DNA from 2 places in the Clostridium senegalense genome. Region 1 is predicted to be linked to the other one. Evidence: predicted binding sites of a transcription regulator. Region 1 holds the regulator's gene; the other holds the start of a gene.

Region 1 (10,771 bases):
ATTTTTCTTCAACTTTTCCTATTGAAAATCCTTTAAAACCTTTTTCAACTATAAATGCTGAAATTCCTCTTGTTCCTTTAGATTTATCTGTCATAGCAAATACTATAAATACATCTGCAACTCCACCGTTAGTTATGAATATTTTAGAGCCATTTAATATATAGTTATCTCCATCTAAAACAGCAGTTGTTTGTTGTCCTGATGCATCTGTTCCTGCGTTAGGTTCAGTTAAACCAAATGCTCCTATTTTTTCACCTTTTGCAAGTGGTGTTAAGTATTTTTCTTTTTGTTCTTGATTTCCGAACATATCTATTGGAGATGCACATAATGAAGTGTGTGCTGATAAAATAACGCCTGTTGTACCACAAACTCTTGATAATTCTTCAACAGCCATAGCATAAGAAACGTTGTTTCCACCTGCTCCTCCAAATTCAGTTGAAAATGGAATACCCATCATATTGTATCTTGCCATTTTCTTTACATTTTCCATTGGAAATTCTTCTGTTATATCTATTTCAGCGGCAATAGGTTTTACATCTGTTTCTGCAAACTCCCTTACCATTTGTCTTACAAATTCTTGTTCCTTAGTTAATGAAAAATTCATACTCCCCATTCCTCCTATTTAATTTTTAAAAGGCTAATTTTCTTATTTTTTCAAATTTCAAACTTGATTTTCCATTACAATTACGTATTAAAATAAGTTAAAGGATTACATATTTTTAAAGTTTTTATCCCTTTTCTCTAAAAACGCTTTCATACCTTCTTTTTGGTCATAAGTACTAAAACACATACCAAAAGCTTCTGATTCATAATTTAATGCACTATCAATGTCCATTTGCATACCTTTGTTTATTGCTTCCTTACAAAGTTTAACTGCAACTGGTGCATTATTGCATATTTGTTTTGCCATATTCATAGCTTCTTCCATTAAAACTTCTGGTTCTAAAACCTTATTTATAAGGCCTATATTAAATGCTTCTTCTGCTTTTATTATGTTAGCTGTGAATATCAACTCTTTAGCTTTACACTCTCCCACAAGTCTAGCTAATCGTTGTGTTCCACCAAAACCTGGTGTTATTCCAAGTCCAACTTCTGGTTGTCCAAACTTAGCTTTTGCTGATGCGATTCTAATATCACAAGCCATAGAAAGTTCGCAACCTCCACCTAGAGCAAAACCGTTAATAGCAGCAATAACAGGTTTGTCCAAAGTTTCTAATCTTCTGAAAACTTTGTTTCCAAGTATTCCAAAGGCTCTTCCTTCTAATGCATTCAATCCTTCCATTTCTGAAATATCAGCTCCTGCAATAAAAGCTTTACCTTCCCCAGTTAAAATAACAGCATAAATCTCATTGTCTTTTTCAATTAAATCAATGACATTGTCCAACTCTTTTAAAGTTTCTGAATTTAAAGCATTCAATGCCTTAGGTCTATTAAATTTTACAATACCTATGTTTCCATCCTTTTCAAGGATAATATTTTTAAATTCCATAATGCTGTCCCCCATGAATATTTTCCCACAAATTGTTATATAATTCACAATTTTTACTAAAAATAATAATTGAAGTCCATCAACTTCAATTACTATTATATCCTCACTGGTATATATTTGCAACATAAGTTGATGATTTTTTCTGAATTATTTTAATTAATTATTAATTTTAGTAATTTCATTTGTTTGTAAAATTAAAACAATTTGTGTTTTTATTTAACAATGTAAAGACCCTACAGGCTTTGTCACTATATTCTTTAACTAAGATTAGTATAGAAAAGTTTCATAAAACCCTATTTTCTTTACATCTCACTAAATAATGTATGATTTATTTTTTTTATTATGTATTAAAATTCTTTCATTTTTTAAACATTTTGTGTATTTGTTAACAAAATATTTACTTCTGTTTTTTATCCTTAAATCTCTTTTTTTCTACAAAAAAGTGAAAAAGATCATCGCAATTTTATTTTCTATTTTTGATGACCTTTTCACAAAAGCTATTCAGTTAATTTACTTTCATTTAGTAAATAACTTAAAGTCATTAAACTTTCGCTTAAATGAACATTTTCTACTATTACATCACTTGGAACTTTTAAATCTACTGGCGCAAAATTCCATATAGCTTTAATTCCTGATGATGTTATAATATCGCAAACTCCTTGTGCTCTTTCTTTTGGAACACAAATTATTGCAATATCTACTTCATTATTTTTAATAAAGCTTTCTAGATTATCTATATCTTCTATAGATACATCTCTTATTCTTAAGCCAATAAGTTTAGGATTTATATCAAATATTGCCTTTAAATCAAAGGACATTCTTTGAAAATAAGTATAATTTGCTATAGCTTGCCCGATATTACCTGCACCTATAATTATTGTATTGTACTCTTTATCTAATCCTAAAATTGAAGATATTTGAGCTAATAATTCTTTTACATTATATCCATATCCCTGTTGACCAAAGTCACCAAAACAATTTAAATCTTGTCTTATTTGTGAAGCTGTAAAGCCTATTTTTTCACTTAATTCATTAGATGATATTCTATCCACATCATTTTCTGCAAGTTCTTTTAAATATCTATAATATTTAGGAATTCTCTTTATAACTGCCATTGATATATTTTTCTTTCTATCCAAAAAAAACACCTCCAAAAATATATTTTTAAAAGGTAAATCTAAAAAATAATCATATATGATTATTTCAAATCTTTGTACCTAATCACAAAGACTTTTTCCTTTTTATTTTTAAATTGAATTTATAATAACTAAATCTAACTATAGGTTTCAAAACAATATTTTTATTTATACATTTTAAATTTTAGAAACCTAGTTATAGGATTCCAAAATAACCTTTTAAATTATTCATTGAAAATTTTGGACACTTTTCAAGTAAGCATACACTTGATAATATCTAAAATCTAAAAATATATATAAATTAAAACTTTCCTATATTTTATTAATAAGCTTAATTCTGAATTTTTATAAATATTCCAACTCAATTATTCATCAACTAAAATTTATTTTACAGAATTACAGAGTTACTTTATTCATATATTATGTAAAATAATATTTTTTATTTTTCAATTGTAAGTTTCATTTCAAAATTATCGTATACATACTTAATAATACATATAATTTAAATATAATTAAATCTAAAAATTTATATAGAAAGACTATAATTAATAAAATATCGTTTATATTTTACCATATTACTTGAAATTTGTTTATATATATTTTCAAAATTGTTTCATTCTTTTCTCTATTTTCTTAATATTCACCTTGTTTTTTCAATAAATTTAAACATTTATATATAAATCTTAATTTTTTTGTTATTTATTAAACTAATTTATATGTGTAAAATTTTAATTTTAAAACAAATGAAACATGTACTATAAATATATGTTTCTAAATACAAATATACCTTAACTATACCTATTTTTCATTTATTTATACATTTATTTAAATTGTTCATTACATCATTAATTAGATAATAAATTTTTATTTTTTTATACAAATTAGAAGAAATATAAACATTATTGGTTTTAAGATATAAAAAAACTTTTAGTATTACTATAAGTATAGCAAATAGTTGTTATATTACCTATTTATTATATAATTTATAAATTTAAGTATATTTTTATATAAATAATTTGTATTAATTTAAAGTTAAAAGAAACTGGACTAATCCAGTTTCTTCTTAAATTCTTATAAATTCTCTTCCCATTCTTCGTATAAGTTAGATAGTAATTCTTCCTTTTCACTTAATAATTCATTTACCTCTACACTTTTTTCTGGATTAGAATATATTTCTTCTTTACAAAGTAATTCTTGAAGCTTTTCTATTTCACTTTCTGTTGTTGCTATGTTTTCTTCAAGATTTTTTAAATACTTTTGAATTTCTCTTTGTTTTTTCTCTTCTTCCCTTTTTTTCTTCTTATCTAATTTTATTTGAGTTTTCGTAATCCCACTACTTTGTTCTTCTTGTTCAAATCTTAAAGGGTTGTTTTTCTTCTCTATATAATAAGAATAATTTCCTAAATATTCTTTTATTCCATCTTCATTTAGTTCAAAAATTTTACCTACTACTTTATTTAAGAAATATCTATCGTGAGATATTACAAGTACTGTTCCATCATAAGATAATATAGCATCCTCTAAAGCTTCTCTTGAAACTATATCTAAATGGTTTGTAGGCTCATCTAGAAGTAAAAAATTATTTTGCGATAACATAAGTTTTAGAAGATTTATTCTACATTTTTCTCCTCCACTCAACTTTTCAATTTTTTTAAACACATCATCACCTCTAAATAGAAATGCTGCAAGATATGTTCTTATTTCCGTGGTAGTTAATTCTGGAAAATCATCCCAAACCTCATCTATTATTGTTTTATTCAAATCTAAATTAGATTGTTCCTGATCGTAATAACCTATGTTTACATTTTTGCCTAATACTTTGATTCCACTATCTGGTTGTATTTCATCCATAATTATTTTAAATAATGTAGTTTTTCCTCTACCATTTTCACCTATAAGCGCAATTTTATTTTCTCTTTTTATATCCATATTAACGCCTGTAAATAATACTTTTTCCCCATAACTTTTACTTAATTCTTCAACATATAAAACATCATTTCCACTTTTTATTCTAGTTTCAAAATTAATTCTAGATGCCTTTTGGTCTTTATGTGGTGCTTCTATTCTTTCAATTTTATCTAATGCTTTTTGTCTACTTTCTGCTGCCTTAATACTTTTTTCACGGTTAAAAGACTTATACTTTTGAATTATCTCTTCTTGTCTTTTAATTTCTGCTTGTTGCAAACTAAATGCCTTTAATGCTACTTCGTAATTTTTCTTTTTCAAGTCAATAAATGCTGTATAATTACCATTATATATTTCAGCCATACCATATGATATTTCTATAGTTTTATTTGTAACTGCATCTAAGAAAAATCTATCATGGGAAATTATAATAATGCTACCTTTATAGCTCTTTAAATATTCTTCTAACCATTCTATAGCATCTAAATCTAAATGATTTGTTGGCTCATCTAAAAGCAATATTTCTGGCTTTCTAAGTAAAAGCTTACAAAGGGCTACTCTAGTCTTTTGACCACCACTTAATATGCTTATTGGCTTTTCAAAATCTTCTTCAAAAAATCCTAATCCTTTCAAAACTCTGCTTATTTCACCTTTATAAGTATATCCACCTCTATGTTGATATAATTCTGTTAAGGTTGTATAATCCTTTATTAATTTATTATGATAGTCAGCTTTAGCTTCATCATATGGTTCATTCATCTTTTCTTCTAATGTCTTCATTTTTCTTTCCATATTTAAAAGTTCTTCAAAGACTAATAGTAGTTCACCATATATAGTATTGTCTGACTCTAATGATAGATTCTGAGATAAATACCCTACCTTTTTGCTTTTATCTATAAAAAGCTCTCCACTATCATATTCCATCTGTGAAGTTAATATTTTAAACAACGTAGACTTACCTGCTCCGTTAGCACCTATAAGCCCTATCTTTTCTCCTTCATTAATACTAAAAGTAATGTCTTTTAAAATAACATCTATTCCAAAACTCTTATGAATCTTATTACAACTTAAAACTATCATTGTTTTTCTCCTTTACTATAGTAATGCTAATTTATATATATTTAAATTCCTACTTTATCAATTGTAGGTACAGTATTTTTTTACACATAATTATATTTTACTATAATACCATTATTTTTTACATTACTTTATTTGTTTAGTTAATATTTTGATATAAAATTAAAAACATTAACTCTTAACTTATGAACTCTTTCCACTAAAAAAAGCCCCGAAGGGCTCTTTTTATTATCTAACTACTTGTAATTTTAATTCTGTTTCATTTCCATTACTATCTACAGCTTTTAGCAATATAAAGTCCCCATTTTTAACATCTTTAACATCTACTGAGAAGTCATATCCATTTACTTCTGGTCCAACAGGTGTTGGATAATCTGATACTTTAATAAGTTCACCATTTACATAGAACTTGTAACCCCATAGATTATCATAAACCCTTCCTTTTAATGTAACAACATCACTAGTTGCAGTTATCTTATTATCTACTACTTCTGGACTTTCTATTTCTATTACTGGTTTAATAGTATCACAGCTAATTTTATATGCATGATCTTGTAAAACCTTGCCATTATAATCTACCGCTTTAATATTTACTACATTTATTCCTTCACTTAATTGTAATGATTTAGAGAAATTAACTGTTCCATCATTATTTATAGCTAAATTAATTTTTTCTCCATTTATAATTAAGTCTTTTATTGGTCTATTTATTTTACCACTTATAGTATATTCATTTTGATTCACAGTAATTTGACCTTGACTAAATACTTTATCATCAAATGTTATTGATGCTGGTGGTATTTTTCCTACTGGTATAACAGTTGAAACTCCCCCTAAATTATTTGCATAATCAAATGCACCTATTTCTATTTGATTTAAAGTATTAGCTTGTAAACCAGTTATAGTCTTGCTATAAAGCCCTGTCTTACTATCGTAAGTTACTGCTGCTTTAGTAGCTTCAACATTTAATGCCCCATTTATAACTACAGGGAATTCACCCTTTTCATTTACTCCAGATAACTCATCATTAGCTTTAAAGTAAAGTTTTATAGCACCATCTTCTAAATTTTCATATTTTACAACTTCAACATTTGGTCCAACTGTATCAACTTTAACTGGCATTTCTATTACTTGCTCCTGTGCACTCTCATAATCTACTTTTAATTTAACTTTATAAGTGTAGTTTCCGTCTGAAACATTTACATAACTACCTTTAGATTTGTCAAACACTTTACCATCCCAAGCTAAATCATCAGCTATCATTGGTATTGTTCCTGATTCAGAACTAATGATTTTCTTTCTATAATTTTCTGTAGTTCCTAAATTTCTAACTAATTTTCCATTTTCATCTACTATTTCTACTGATGCTGTTTTAGCATTTCTCATCAAATATAATCCTGGATAAATTGTATCATTCATAGAATCGCCATTAGGGCTTATAGCTATTTTAGAACTATCATATTTATTACTTTTATCTTCATTCTTACCTACAACACCCATTATAGAATCTTCTGCATTAACTTTAGTAACAGCTAAGTTTTCAACTAATACACCTGGATATTCCCCAGTTGATTTTAGTGTTTCAACTAATATATGCTTATCTTCATCCCATGCATTATTAGTTGTTATACTTTCCTTACCCCAGTCACCATAATATCCTAAATATGGTATTGCCAATGTTGGCACTTTTTCATTCTTAGGTGTAAATTTAATGAATCCTTCTAAGTATCTATCTTCTGATAATCCACTACCTATTTTTAATGTTACATCTACTTTAGCATTTCCCTTAGCTGGAACTTTAATTTTATCACTACTAAATTCTAAACTAGCATCTTTTTTATTTAAAGCTTTATCTCTTACCATTTCACCATATTCAGTGTTTTCATCTTGAGTTAAAACTCCACCTAACTCTTCAACTTTATATTCTATATCTTCACTGCCATAGTTTTTTAAATCTAAAGTAAATGTAGCTTTATCTCCTCTTATTTCTTTAAGTGCAACGGATGCTTCCCCATTATTTGTTACGGTAACTCTATTTCTTATAGCATCTTCAACTTGAACAAGTCCTGCACCTTGTCTTCTTGGAGAATAAGGAATATTTTTAGCAAATTTATCTATTTTAACACTTGAAGTATTCATCATTATATTTTTAGCATAATCTATTAGTTCTCTACCTTTAAGTTCCGGTGCATATTCTTTAATAGCTTCCATTAATAAAGCCATTGAACCTGCTGCATGTGGCGCTGCCATAGATGTTCCACTCATAACCCCATGTTCACCTTCATTTAAAGTTGATAAAATTTGTCCACCTGGTGCTGCTACTTGAGGTTTAAATTCTAAACTAGGAGATGGACCCCAAGAAGTGAAATCTGAAAAATCAGAGCTGTTACTATTTTCGCTTGTAGCATTTTTCAAATCTCCATTAAATAGAACTGTATCTTTTTTCATAGCATTTAATAAATTCTTACCAGTAGTATTTCCTACACATATAGCTGGTATTTTAATATTTGGATCTGTAGCCATACTTATAAGTGATTCATCACCGTCTTTATTATATATAACTACACCAACTGCACCATTATTTTGAGCATTAATTATTTTTTCGATAAATGTAAGTCCTCCTCTTTTTATAAGAGCAATATTTCCTTTAACATCCTTACATTCTTCTGCTTTTCCCAATCCACAATCAACTATTTTATAATTTTTATTTAACATATCTTTATAATCAACTTGGTGATCTTTAAAACTTCCTTCAGTTACAACTTTTCCTTTACCATCTTTAAATACAATAACTTTTTCTGCAACAGTAGTATTTTCATAACTTGCAACCATTAACGCATCCTTAGCTAACGCAGGAGCCCCTACTGTTATTTGGTCATTTAACATACCAAGTCCATAAGGATCTGTTGATGCAGAACTATTTCCTGCTGAAACTACAACCATTACCCCTGAATTTGTAGCCCTTGTAATTGCATCTTGAACTGGGTCTGAATCCTCTCTATATCCTGCTGGAGAACCTAAACTCATATTTATAACATCGGCACCTAATGTAACTGAATCATCTATAGCTGCTAACTGGTCATCTGAATAAGTATATTTTCCAAGTGGTCCATTAGAAAATATTTTCATAGCTAATAATTGAACTTCTGGTGCAACTCCTTTTACTGATTCATTAGTATCAATTAACTTATCATCTCCATCAGCTCCAACTATGCCAGCAACGTGAGCACCGTGAGGTCCTTTTGAATCCCTTAAATCTACTATTTGTTCATTTCTATCAGCATAATTATATCCAAAAGGAATTTTTTCAGTAAAATAAGTATTAGCATTCTTGTCAGCCTTTAAAACTCCACTTGCCTTAACTTTTTCAACTTCATCTTTCTTTAACTTCAACTTACCAGTATCCTCTGGATTTTTAAAATCCTTATGCTTATAATCTATTCCAGTATCTAGTATAGCTACAACCATACCTTCACCTTTTAAACTATATTTTTTCCATACATCTTCGATTTGAGTAAGTTTCTTTGCACTATTCATATCTTCAGTATATTTTTGTGCTTCTGTAACTTTTCTTACTCCATTCACTTCCTCTATTTGTTTTATATCCTTTCTTTTTACCTCAGCACTAAAACCATTAAATACATTAGTATAACTATGTCTTACCTCTACGCCTTCTATAGTTGCAACTTCATCTCTAACAGGTTTTTGAGCTGCTTCTACCTGACTAGATTCTTTTTCTGTTGGTCTTAATCCTCTAGGAATCATTTCTTGTGCTGACTTTCCGTTTACTTCAACAATTACTCTAACTACTTCTTCCTGATTTTGATTATCTTTGATTATAGTGTCTGACTTTATTAAATCATTTTTAAAGTTGTTAATTATTTGTTCTTTGCTTTCTACTGTTAATGGCATATTTAAAAGTTTTTCAACTTCTTCAGCCTTTGCCATACTTGGAATTGAACCTACTGTCACCGATGCTAACAGTGCAACTGTCATAACTTTTGATAGGTTTTTTTTCAATTTGTTATTCATAAAAGATGATCCCCCCTTGAATCTTTACATATATTAAAAAGAAACTTCTTAAATTTAAGAACTTCCTTAATATTCTTGACCATTAACCTTTATATTTAGTTTTATTCATATTCAACCTTATTACTTTCAACATATTCAAATAATATGTCTCCTTCCATTATTGGTTGAACTTCACTTGTTGTTCCAACTATTCTTGCTCCAAAATTATCTCCAGTTTTAGTTATTTTTTTATATGCTATAAGCTCACCTTCTTTGAACTCCTTTTGATTTGAAACATCATATTCTAAAACTTTAATTTCACTTCCGTCATAATTTAATTTTTTTAATGATGTAACAATCTCCCCATTCTCATTTCTTTCATACTCTATGATATAAATCTCATCATTTTTTTTACTATCTACAGCTTTTATAAAATTATCCATTAAATTCATATTTATAATTTCTTCTGAATATCCTTCTTTTATCTTAATTAAAAAATTTTTCTTTGTTGTATTTTTTATACTATATTCCTCTTGAACAAATCCTGAAACTTTATTTGACTTGTTAGTTTTCATATAATAAATGCCTCCTATAATGACAACTATTAACGTAGCTAAAATTATAATTAAACTTTTTTTATCCTTCATAAGCTCCCCTCCAATCACTTAATTTTCAAGTGAATAATCTAATATGGATTTTGCTTTATAAAAACATAATAAATTATATTTATTTTTACCTCTCTTTATACCTTTTACTTTCACAGTAAATTATATAAACATTATACTTTAAAGTATTTTTTTTACAATACAGTTAAAGAAAATTTTATCTTTCGTTCATTAATGATGTAAATTATTAGAAATTATTTTTTATATTAATAATAATTGAATGAAATTATACATTTTATATTTTTAAATGATACTATCACTTCATATTTTTGTTTCTTCTTTAATTTTATTTTAAATTAAAGAAGAAATTGCAAAAGCAATTTCTTCTAAAATCTTTTTTGTTAACAAAAATATAATTATTAGTTAACTTTTTCTTCTACTTCTTTACTTCGTAATTAACCTTGTATTGATTTTCTATAACTACCTTACCATTTGAGTCTTTACATACAATTTTAATTAGATTTTCTCCCTCATTTAATTTAACATCA
Region 2 (10,771 bases), on a different contig from region 1:
ATGCAAATTGTCCTTCTACACCTAAAACAAGTTTTATTAATTTACCTGATTTTACTTTTCTTAATTTATAGTCTGTATTTCCTCTAATACCATCTATTATAGATACCTTTGATGCCTTTTGTGCAGGAGCTAAAGCAGAGATTAACACTGTAATAAATACAACTGTAAAACTTATTAAAATAATTTTACCACTTATAACAGTTTGTAAATTTAATGACCCTATCATTGAATCTTTTAAAAAATAATTCATAAGTTTAAAAAGTAAATTTAATGTTGCAGTTCCAAAGAAAATCCCTATTGGTATTCCAATTAAGCTCATAAGTATTCCTTCTGCAAAAACCATTTTTTTAATTTGTGATTTTGTTGCACCTACTGAAGCCAATGTTGAAAACAATTTTTTTCTTTCTACTATTGATATTGAAAAAGAATTATAAACGGTAGCTATTGTTGCAATTAATACTAACGATCCAATTATTATTGACATAGTTAATAAAACACTGTTTAAATTTTCTGAATCACTTTGACCATAACAATCTAGTAATCTATCATTATACTCAATAGGTAATTTACCATCAATCTTTTCTATGTTTAAATCCTTTGCAATACTTTCAAATTCTGCTCTTATATTTCTGTTACTTTTTAGCTTTACATATACATCATAATTTGTAGAATTGTTAATGTTGTTTAAATTACTTAATGCCATAAACACATTATTACTTTTACTTTCTATTACTACACTATCTAATAGCCCTACAATTTTAAAAGTTTTATTTTCTAATTTTTTATTTTCATTTAATACATCTAAAGTTATACTATCTCCTATTTTTTTATTGCCTAACACTTTTAAAGCTTTATTAGTGATTGCTATTTCATCTTCTTTTTTAGGGAATTCTCCTTCTTTTACATTATAAGGTTGTAGTGTTTCATTAAACTTATCTACTTTGTTTATAACAATACTTTTTCCTTTTTCATTAGGAACTTCACCTATATAAGAGGTATTCCATATTAGTTCCTTTTCAACTTTCACATGATCTTTTAGAACATTAACTTTATCTCCTTTTAGATTTTTGAATATACCATAGTAATCTCCATTGTCATTAATAACATCTCTTGTCATAGTTTCTTGCATACTTACAGCTATTGTTCCTATTCCTGAAAGTAATGCTGCAGAAAGTATTATTCCTATAATAGTTACTATAGTTCTTTTCTTATTTTTTTTAATATATTTCATTGTCAGTGATAAGTAAAAGCCCATAACTATATCACCTCATCTTCACTTAATATTCCATCTTCAATTCTAACTATTCTATCTGCCTGAGATGCAACATTTAAATCATGGGTTATAAGTATTAATGATGTATTATACTTTTTCACTGTTAATTTTAAAAGCTCCATTATTTCCTTTGTACTTTTACTATCTAAGTTGCCAGTAGGTTCATCAGCTAAAATTACAGAAGGTTTGTTTATAAGTGCTCTACCTATGGCTACTCTTTGTTGTTGTCCTCCTGATAGTTGATTTGGAAGATGATTTTCTCGCTCTTTAAGTCCTAATGTATTTAATATGTCTTCAAGATACTCTTTATCTATTTTTTTGCCATCTAATTCTGCTGGAAGTGTTATATTTTCCTTTGCTGTTAATACAGGAATTAGGTTGTAGAATTGAAATATGATTCCTAAATTTCTTCTTCTAAAGACTGCTAATTTCTTTTCTTTTAACGAACCTAAATTTACATCTTCAACAAAAACTTTTCCTTCAGTTGGCTTGTCTACTCCTCCTAACAAATGCAATAATGTTGATTTTCCAGAACCACTAGCACCTATTATGGCAACAAACTCTCCTTTATTTACAGAAAAATTAACATTTTTTAATGCATATACTTTATTATTATTATCTCCATATATTTTTGATAAATTTCTAGCTTTAAGTATTTCCATTTTTACAACACCCTTTCTAAAACTTAATAAGTTATTTTTTCAACTCACATTATTAAGTGTAATCCTTTAAGATTACTTTATAGTGAATATTATAGTGACAAATTAGTCACTAATCTTTATAAACTATTTTAGAAAGCTTACAATAAATTCTGCACCTTTACCTTCATGACTTTTTACATATATAGAACCATTCTGATTTTCTATTATAGTTTTAGAAAGGGCAAGTCCTATTCCAACACTATCACTCTTATTAATATTGCTACTTTTATAAAATCTTTTAAATATGTTATGTAAATCTTTTTTACTAATTCCAATACCGTTATCCTTTATTTTAATTTCAGAATAAAGATTGTTTTCCTCATAATTTATAATTATAGTTCCATCTTTAGGAGTATGCTCTACAGAGTTTTTTATTATATTAGTAAAGGCTTCTATAGACCATTGTGTATCCCCTATATAATAAGAATCTTCATTTCCATTTAAAATAATTTCTATATTTTTTTCCTTTATAAAAGACCATAATGAAGATTTAACTTCACTTATCAAATTTTTAATATTTATTTTTTCTTTTTTAAATTTAACTACACCTGCATCTAATCTTGAGAGTTTTAATAAGCTCTTTATAAGCCATTCCATTCTTTTAAGCTGAATTTCACTATTTTCTAAAAACTCTTTTCTTATATTCCAATCCATTTTAGGATTAATCATAAGCTCATTAAACATTATAAGTGATGTCATTGGTGTTTTTAATTGATGAGATATGTCTGCCATAGTGTCACTTAAAAACACTTTTATTCTTTTTTCTTTATCTAAATGTTCCTTTAAAATAGAGGTCATTTTAACAATATTGCTTTTTAAAATACCAATATCACCATCACTATAGGAATCTAAATTATAATTATAATTTCCCTTTATTATGCTTTCAGTAAAATTTATACCTAAATATATTTCTTTATAATAAATTTTTAGTATTATGATTATGATAATTAGAAACAACATGAATATTGTAAAAATTAAAGCCATGGTAAAAAACATATAATTTTTAAATGTATATTTTACTATAGGTTCATTTTCAAAGTTCATATCATTATAATAACCATATTGTTTTAACAAACTCGTTCCTTTTAAAACATGACTTTTATCTTTTTTATTATCAGAGATAGTTAATTTTACTATTGTTTCTTTCTCCATAGGATATTTATCAGAAATAGCTCCTACAAGTGCTGATTTATAATTTATAACTTCTTTTTTCATAGCATTACAAAAATATATAGCTATGATTGTAGCAAAAACTGTAGATATTAAAAATACTATTAAAAATAAAGTTAAAATTTTCTTTACCTCTGGATTTTTTAAAATTTTACTCATTTATTAATCTTCACTCCTTCTACATTGCCACTTATAACCTAGTCCCCTAATAGTTATAATATATTTAGGATTAGAAGGATCATCCTCTATTTTACTTCTTAGTCTTTTAATATAAACACTTAAAGTATTATCGTTTACAAACTCACCTGAATCATCCCATAATTTATCTAATATAACTTCTCTTGTAAGAGTTACGTCAAAGTTATTTATAAATAAGAGTAAAAGTTTATATTCTGATGATGTTAAAATGATTTCTTCACCTTTTTTTAAAACCTTCATAGCTAAAGTATCTATTTTTAAATCATCAAATTTTAAAATCTTCTTTTCTTCATAATTGATTAATTTCTTTTTCCTTCTTATAACTGCATTAATTCTTGAAATAAGTTCTCTTACTCTAAAAGGTTTTGTAATATAATCATCTCCACCAATATCTAATCCCATTACTATATTAACTTCTTCATCACAAGCAGTTAAAAAAATAATACCTACATCGCTATTTTTTCTAATTTCATTACAAAAATTATAACCATTTCCATCAGGCAAATTTATATCTAAAAGTAATAGACTATAATTATTATCCTTTATAAAATCTCTAGCAATGTTTAGAGTCTTTGCAATATCCACATAAAAGCCTTCCTGCTCTAATGAATATTTTATTCCTAAAATTATTGAACTATCATCTTCTACAAGTAAAATTTTTTCCATAATAACCTCCATAATTTTTGAATCTTAAAAAACTGATACTTAAGGTGAAGTATATCATCTTAAATACCAGTTTTAATTTATTCTGTTAAGGATTTAAAATCCATATTTATTTTTCTAAAGTACATTTTATAACCGTACCTTTATTAACAACTTTTCCCTTAGGTATATTTTGAGATTTTACAATTCCTGTACCTTCAAATTCACCTTTTAATCCCAATTTATTTAATATTTCATTTGTTTCTGTCTCACTATAATTAGCTAAATTTGGTACTTCAACCATTTTATCAACGTTGTTTAGCTTTCCTAATTTAACAATTATTTCAGTTCCTTCACCTAAAGTGTGACCTGGCTTTGGTAAGATATCTGTAATATACTCACCTTCACCATCTAATTTGTAATTTAGTCCACTTGCTTTTATTAAATCTATTCCTTCTGATTGTTTTAATCCTCTACCTTCTGGAACTATTACATCTTTACCTGTACCAGCTTGATTAGATGAATAACTAGGATTTAAAGCTAAATAGTTACCAAGTTCTTCAAACAACATTTTACCTATTGGAGCTGCTGTTTGACTAGCATAATATGCTGATGAATCTGGCTCATCTACAGAGATTAAAATTGTTACTTGTGGATCATCTACTGGCATCATGCCAACATATGATGAAACATATTTTCCAGCAGCATATCCACCGTTCCCAGCTTTTTCAGCAGTTCCAGTTTTACCACCAGTCTTATATTCTTTTACATATGCACTTGTTCCACCATTAGCTTCAACTGTAGATTCAAGTTGTTTTTTTATTTCATCTAAGCTTTCTTTTTTAACACCATTATCTGTAACCGTCGCTTTATAATTTTGGTCTACTATTTTATTTCCAGACTCATCATAATGAGCTATCTCTTTCATAACATGTGGTGTTATAAGCTTTCCACCATTAACTATGGAGTTAAATGCTTGCATAAATTGCATTATAGTAACTGTATTAGTTTGTCCAAAAGAAATTGTAGCAAGGTCTACATTACTTATTTGCTCAGGAGTTTTTACAATTCCTATTGCTTCACCTGGAAGATCTATTCCTGTCTTTTTACCAAATCCAAACTGTTCTATATACTTATATAAGGTTTCCTTACCCATTTTTGCTCCAAGTTCCATGAACCCAACATTACAAGATTGTTCCATAATTTGTTCAAAAGTAAGAGGCCCATGACCATTTCTATCCCAACAATGTATTGTTTCATTATCTATTGTTAAACTTCCATTACATTGAAAAACATCACCAGGGTGTGCTGTTCCAGTTTCTAGTGCTGCTATAGAAGTTATAACCTTAAATATAGATCCTGGCTCAAAGGCATCATTTACTGCCCTATTTCTCCAAAGTTGTTGAAGCTCTTCACTATTTAAATCTCCATCCCAAGGAGCATTAGGGTTATAATCTGGTTTATTTGACATTCCTAAAATTTCTCCAGTATTAGGATTCATTACTATAATTGAAACTGCTTTTGCACTATTATCATCTAACGCTTTTTGTGCAGCCTTTTCTGTGAAAAGTTGAATATTTTCATCTAATGTTAATATAACATCTCTGCCATCTACCGGTTGTGTGTAATCTACTGTTTCATATGGAATATTTTCATCAAAAGCATCAAGTTCATCAATTTTTATTCCTGGAACACCAGATAAATATTTATTATAGTATAATTCAACGCCAGTTAATCCTTCACCATCTGAATTAGTATGTCCTAATACATGTGATGCAAAATTATTATTTGTATAATATCTTTTAGTATCTGGAGAGATTATAAATCCTATAAGACCATTTTTCTTTTGATAATCTTGAATTTTATCTGCTATTTCTTTTTCTATTCTTCTTTTTAAAATTATATTATTTACCGGGTCTCCATTAGGTAATTTAGCTGTCATCATTTTATTAACTTCATCTTTGTCCATACCTAATATACCTGCAACAGCAGAAGAAACTTCTGTCATCTTCATATTTTCTCTTTCTAAAGATTCTCTAAGTGACTTTAAATCTACGTCAACCCTATATACATCTACACTTACTGCCAATTCATTTCCTTCTCTATCTAGTATGCTTCCTCTTTTAGCACTTACCGTAACATTATTATTCCATTGTATAACTGCCTGATTTTTATAGTTATCACCTTTAATTATCATTACATATACTAACCTTATAAATAAATATATGAATAGAGTTATTGAAATTCCTATTATAACTAAAATTCGCTTTCTCATACTTTTCTTGTTAATCCAATTTTCTTTTGCCACTTATTCGCCCTCCATAAAAATTATTTTTCCCCTAATTTTTAAAAGCTTGTACATAAACATACTATAGTTTCTCTAGAATTTTAACCTATACATAAATTAAGTGAAAATTTTTCATGTATAAATTATAATTAGAGCTTACACCTCTATGTATAAAACCAAATTAACCTATAACTCTTACAACTTTTACAATTTAATTAACTGATATGCTTTACTTGGCATTTTTTTCATATACTTAAAATATTATATCATATAAGATATTTTAAATAAATTAGTAATCTGTATATAATTATATTAATTTACATAAAAAAATCCTAAAATGCTTTATTAAATTCACATTTTAGGATTTCTTTTATACAAATAATTTAGCTATTAATACAAGTATAGCTGAAAATAAAGCAGTAACAGGTATAGTTAAAACCCATGTCCATACTATATTTTGAGCAACAGACCATTTTACAGATTTTAGATTTTTAGATGCTCCAACACCCATAATAGTTGTTGAAATTATATGAGTTGTACTTACTGGAGCATGGAATAAAGTAGCTCCTAATATTACTGTTGCCGCTCCTGTTTGAGCTGCAAAACCATTTACTGGACTAAGCTTTGCCATTCCACTTCCCATAGTTTTTATTATTTTTTTACCACCTACAGAAGTTCCAAGAGCCATTGATAACGCACAACTAGCTATAACCCATGTAGGTACTTTAAATTCACTTATAAATCCACCACTTAATAAGGCCATCGTTATCATTCCCATAGATTTTTGTGCATCATTTCCTCCATGGTTTAGTGCCATAAAAGATGCTGCTATAATTTGAAGTTTTTTGAAAAATTTATTTACAACCTGTACTTTAAATGGTTTTAAAATCCAATTTAATAATACCATTATTATATATCCTGCAACAAAACCTATAACTGGAGATAAAAATAACCATAAAATTACACTATGAAAAAGATTATACCAATTAACTACATCCAGTGTATATGTATAAGCAATTCCTCCACCAACTAAGGCTCCTATAAGGGCATGTGAAGAACTGCTTGGTATTGCAAAATACCAAGTTAAAAGATTCCATGCAATAGCTGCTATTAAAACTATCATTATAACCCATTGTGGTATGGCATTATGACTTACAATATTATCACCTACTGTTTTAGCAACTGCCGTTCCCATAAAGGCTCCTATAAAGTTGAATACTGCACATAATAAAATCGCCACTTTAGGAGATAGTGCTCTTGTTGAAATTGAAGTTGCTACTGCTGTAGCTGTGTCATGAAATCCATTAATAAAATCAAATATTATTACCAGCACAACTATTACTGCAGTTATTAAAAATGTACTATGCATGTTTCATGACAACCCCTTCAACTATATTTGCTACATTTTCACAACTATCTAGTGTATCCTCTAACATTTGATATATTTCTTTCCACTTTATAATTGTAAGGACATCTTTTTCATTTTTAAATAGATCTGCTACAGTTTTTCTAAATAACTTATCGCCGTTTAATTCTATATTTTTTATATTTTTAACTTTTGAAGATATATTATTTTTTTTATCTAATAATTTCATTTCATTCATTAATTCCATAATTTCTTTTGTAACATTAACAATCATACTACATAAATTTTCAGCTTGTACATTAGATTCGTTTATATCAAACATTGTAAATCTATGCATAGTTCCACCAATTAAATCTGTAATACTTTCTAAAGATTTACTTATAGCATAAATATCTTCTCTGTCTATTGGAGTTATAAATGCTGTGTTAAGTTCTTTAATTACTTTTGACAGAATATCTTCACCTTCTTGTTCTAACTTTTCTAGTTTCTTAGCTACATTTTCTTTGTTTTTTAAATCGTTTATAGCCTCACCTAAAACTAAAGCTGAATTGTACACATTTGTTGATTGCTCACAAAACATCTTATAAAACTTTTCTTCCTTTGGGTTTAAATTGAACATTTTATCTATCTCCCTACATTTAAAAACTTTGTACTATATTGTATTATTTTGTAACATACAATTTTAGTATAATACGATATTTTAATTTTTTAAATATATTAATTATTTTTTAACATAAACTTAATATAAAACTACATTTTTGTTCCATTTTAATTTATAAATTGTTTATTATATATTAATAACTAAACTTATAACTCGTAATGCTTAACTGTTAAATAACTATAGTTGCACTTATTTTTATTAAATGATAACAAAATTTGATGTATAAACTTAATTTGAAACCCTATATTTTATAATTAATTAAATTAACACTTTTTTTATAAAATTCATATATAGTTAATGCAGTTATAATTAAAATACCTAAAAAAATCTTTACCAAAACAATTTTGAAATCATCCATGTTACTTGACAAAATCATAGTATTAAACATCCCATGCATTAGAGCTGCTGCAAATACAGATTTAGATTTATTCCTAATATATGTAATAATTATAGATATAATAAACATTTGTAGAAAATTAATAACTACTCCTATAATAGGATTACTAGGGTATTTATACAAAATTGTAACAGGAGTATGCCATAAAGCCCATATTAATCCTATTAATAATGACAACTTAAATATTCCTAAAAATTTTAGATTATTATATAAAAATCCTCTCCATGCTAATTCTTCTATGTAGGCTGAAAGGGATGCAATTGATAATCCTATTATTATATTAAATACAAATTCCTTTTGTGAAAAAATAATAGCATTAAACTTAATAATGCTAACTATGTTAATAGTTAATCCCATGGCTACTGGTATTAATATTCCAATCAAAAACCAAATATTAAATTTTAAAGAAACCTTAATAAAACTTTTTAAAGTATCTTTAAATATAAATTTTTCCACAATAATAATTGAAATAAGAGGAAAAGTCATTGATAATCCTATTAAATTCAAAGTTTTTGAATTTGCATTTCCACCAATTTCTTGAAGTATTATAAAAAATATAATTGTAATTACATATGTTAATCCTACAAAAGACAATACTTTTTTTGTACTTTTACCCATTAATAACACCTCATATCTATATTTTATAGATAAGTAATCTTAATTTTAAAAATATAGTATAAAATCTATAAATTTGCATTTATTATATCATTATTGTTAAAATATATCAATTTTCGACATTTATACTAATTAAACTATTTATTTTTTATTATTTTTTAATTTTATATAATATTTTCTGATTTTAAAAATAAAAATACATGATTGACTTTAATTTTAATCAATCATGTATTTAAAAATTCAACCTAGCTGTTAAGTTTATTCATTTGAAAACTTGGATAACTCAATAATAAAAACTTCTCTAAACCAATTTTAATTTCAGCTTTTTATCCTATATCATTTTTATGTTAAGAGCATTGTTTATAATTTTCCTTACTAACTGTATTACATCTAATATTTTTATTTTTTTTTAAATTCCCACTTAATAACGATTTGTATTTCACATACTCAAATAATTCTTCATAATCCAAATTAAAATATTCACTTTTTCTTGATATTAAATTTACATAAAACATTGGAAGTGTTAATTTTATTTTAGATAGTATTTCCTCCATAATAATAATATCTTCATATTTTTTTAGATTATCTTCTATTATGGTATAGATTTTTTTTATGCCTTCATAATTATAATTATAAACACAATTATAGAACTCTTTTAAAATACTTATATCAGAAAACATTCTAGTTGTTTTTACTATTTTTCTTTTTAAGTTTTTCAATGTAGATTCTCTCTCTTTTATTAAAACTAAATTATATAAATCTTCTATATTGTCTATGTTATATATAGAAAATTCTCTTAAATTATCTTTAGCAAATTCTTTTAAAATTTGTGATTTATAACTAACTTCAAAATCTATAATATTTTTTATTTGCTGTAGCTTATTTTCTATAAACAATAATTTACTTATATTTATTTCATTAATTTTTTCTAAAAAGAACTCATTACAGTTTTCATTCCAATAATTAATAAGTTTTTTCTCTATTGATTTCATTTTCATATAATTATACATTACTAAATAGTGATTTACAGTTTCTATTTTACATTTGTTTATTCTACATCTTTTTATTAGATTGAAAATAGCTATATTTTTCATCTTGCACTTTAATGTTAGCTTACCATTTTCTTTTATATCCTTATATATTTCATTTAACTCTTTTTTAAAGTCCAATATTTCTATATCTTTAGGAACATAGATATTCATAGCATAAATTCTTTTATTAAAAAATGCTAATTTTTTTAATAGTTTCATTGAATTTGTATAAAAATCATTTAATTTAACTTGCACATTTTTATCTTTTTCATATTGACTAATTAAAGTTTCAAAGCCATTATTATTAAAAAACAATAATTGATTTTGGATTGAATTTAAACTATATTTTATAGTTTTTATATTAAAATTTTTATTATTAAAAATTGAATTTATATCTTCTAATTCTATAGTATCTATATATTTTTTTAAA

What was found. Region 1 encodes Rex, which represses fermentation and respiration genes when NADH is low (regulators of the CRP and FNR family bind a similar motif). Its sites were predicted from a motif close to ATTGTTAANNNNTTAACAAT; they were not measured.
Region 2: a site for Rex is predicted at 8,417-8,436, ahead of KQI36_RS17110 (DUF47 domain-containing protein). Genes of this name have one in related genera too.

Annotation. Positions count from the first base shown of each region.
Region 1 is NZ_JAHLNC010000019.1:5,470-16,240, reverse strand. Features, by position in the region: gene KQI36_RS17200 (acyl-CoA dehydrogenase) at 1-604, opposite strand, end outside; gene KQI36_RS17195 (short-chain-enoyl-CoA hydratase) at 710-1,489, opposite strand; gene KQI36_RS17190 (redox-sensing transcriptional repressor Rex) at 1,987-2,628, opposite strand; gene KQI36_RS17185 (ABC-F family ATP-binding cassette domain-containing protein) at 3,697-5,610, opposite strand; gene KQI36_RS17180 (S8 family serine peptidase) at 5,836-9,639, opposite strand; gene KQI36_RS17175 (hypothetical protein) at 9,741-10,265, opposite strand; gene KQI36_RS17170 (S8 family serine peptidase) at 10,660-10,771, opposite strand, start outside.
Region 2 is NZ_JAHLNC010000018.1:3,289-14,059, forward strand. Features, by position in the region: gene KQI36_RS17080 (ABC transporter permease) at 1-1,255, opposite strand, end outside; gene KQI36_RS17085 (ABC transporter ATP-binding protein) at 1,258-1,935, opposite strand; gene KQI36_RS17090 (sensor histidine kinase) at 2,059-3,303, opposite strand; gene KQI36_RS17095 (response regulator transcription factor) at 3,307-4,008, opposite strand; gene KQI36_RS17100 (stage V sporulation protein D) at 4,115-6,292, opposite strand; gene KQI36_RS17105 (inorganic phosphate transporter) at 6,642-7,640, opposite strand; gene KQI36_RS17110 (DUF47 domain-containing protein) at 7,633-8,256, opposite strand; gene KQI36_RS17115 (CPBP family intramembrane glutamic endopeptidase) at 8,540-9,313, opposite strand; gene KQI36_RS17120 (transcriptional regulator) at 9,658-10,771, opposite strand, start outside.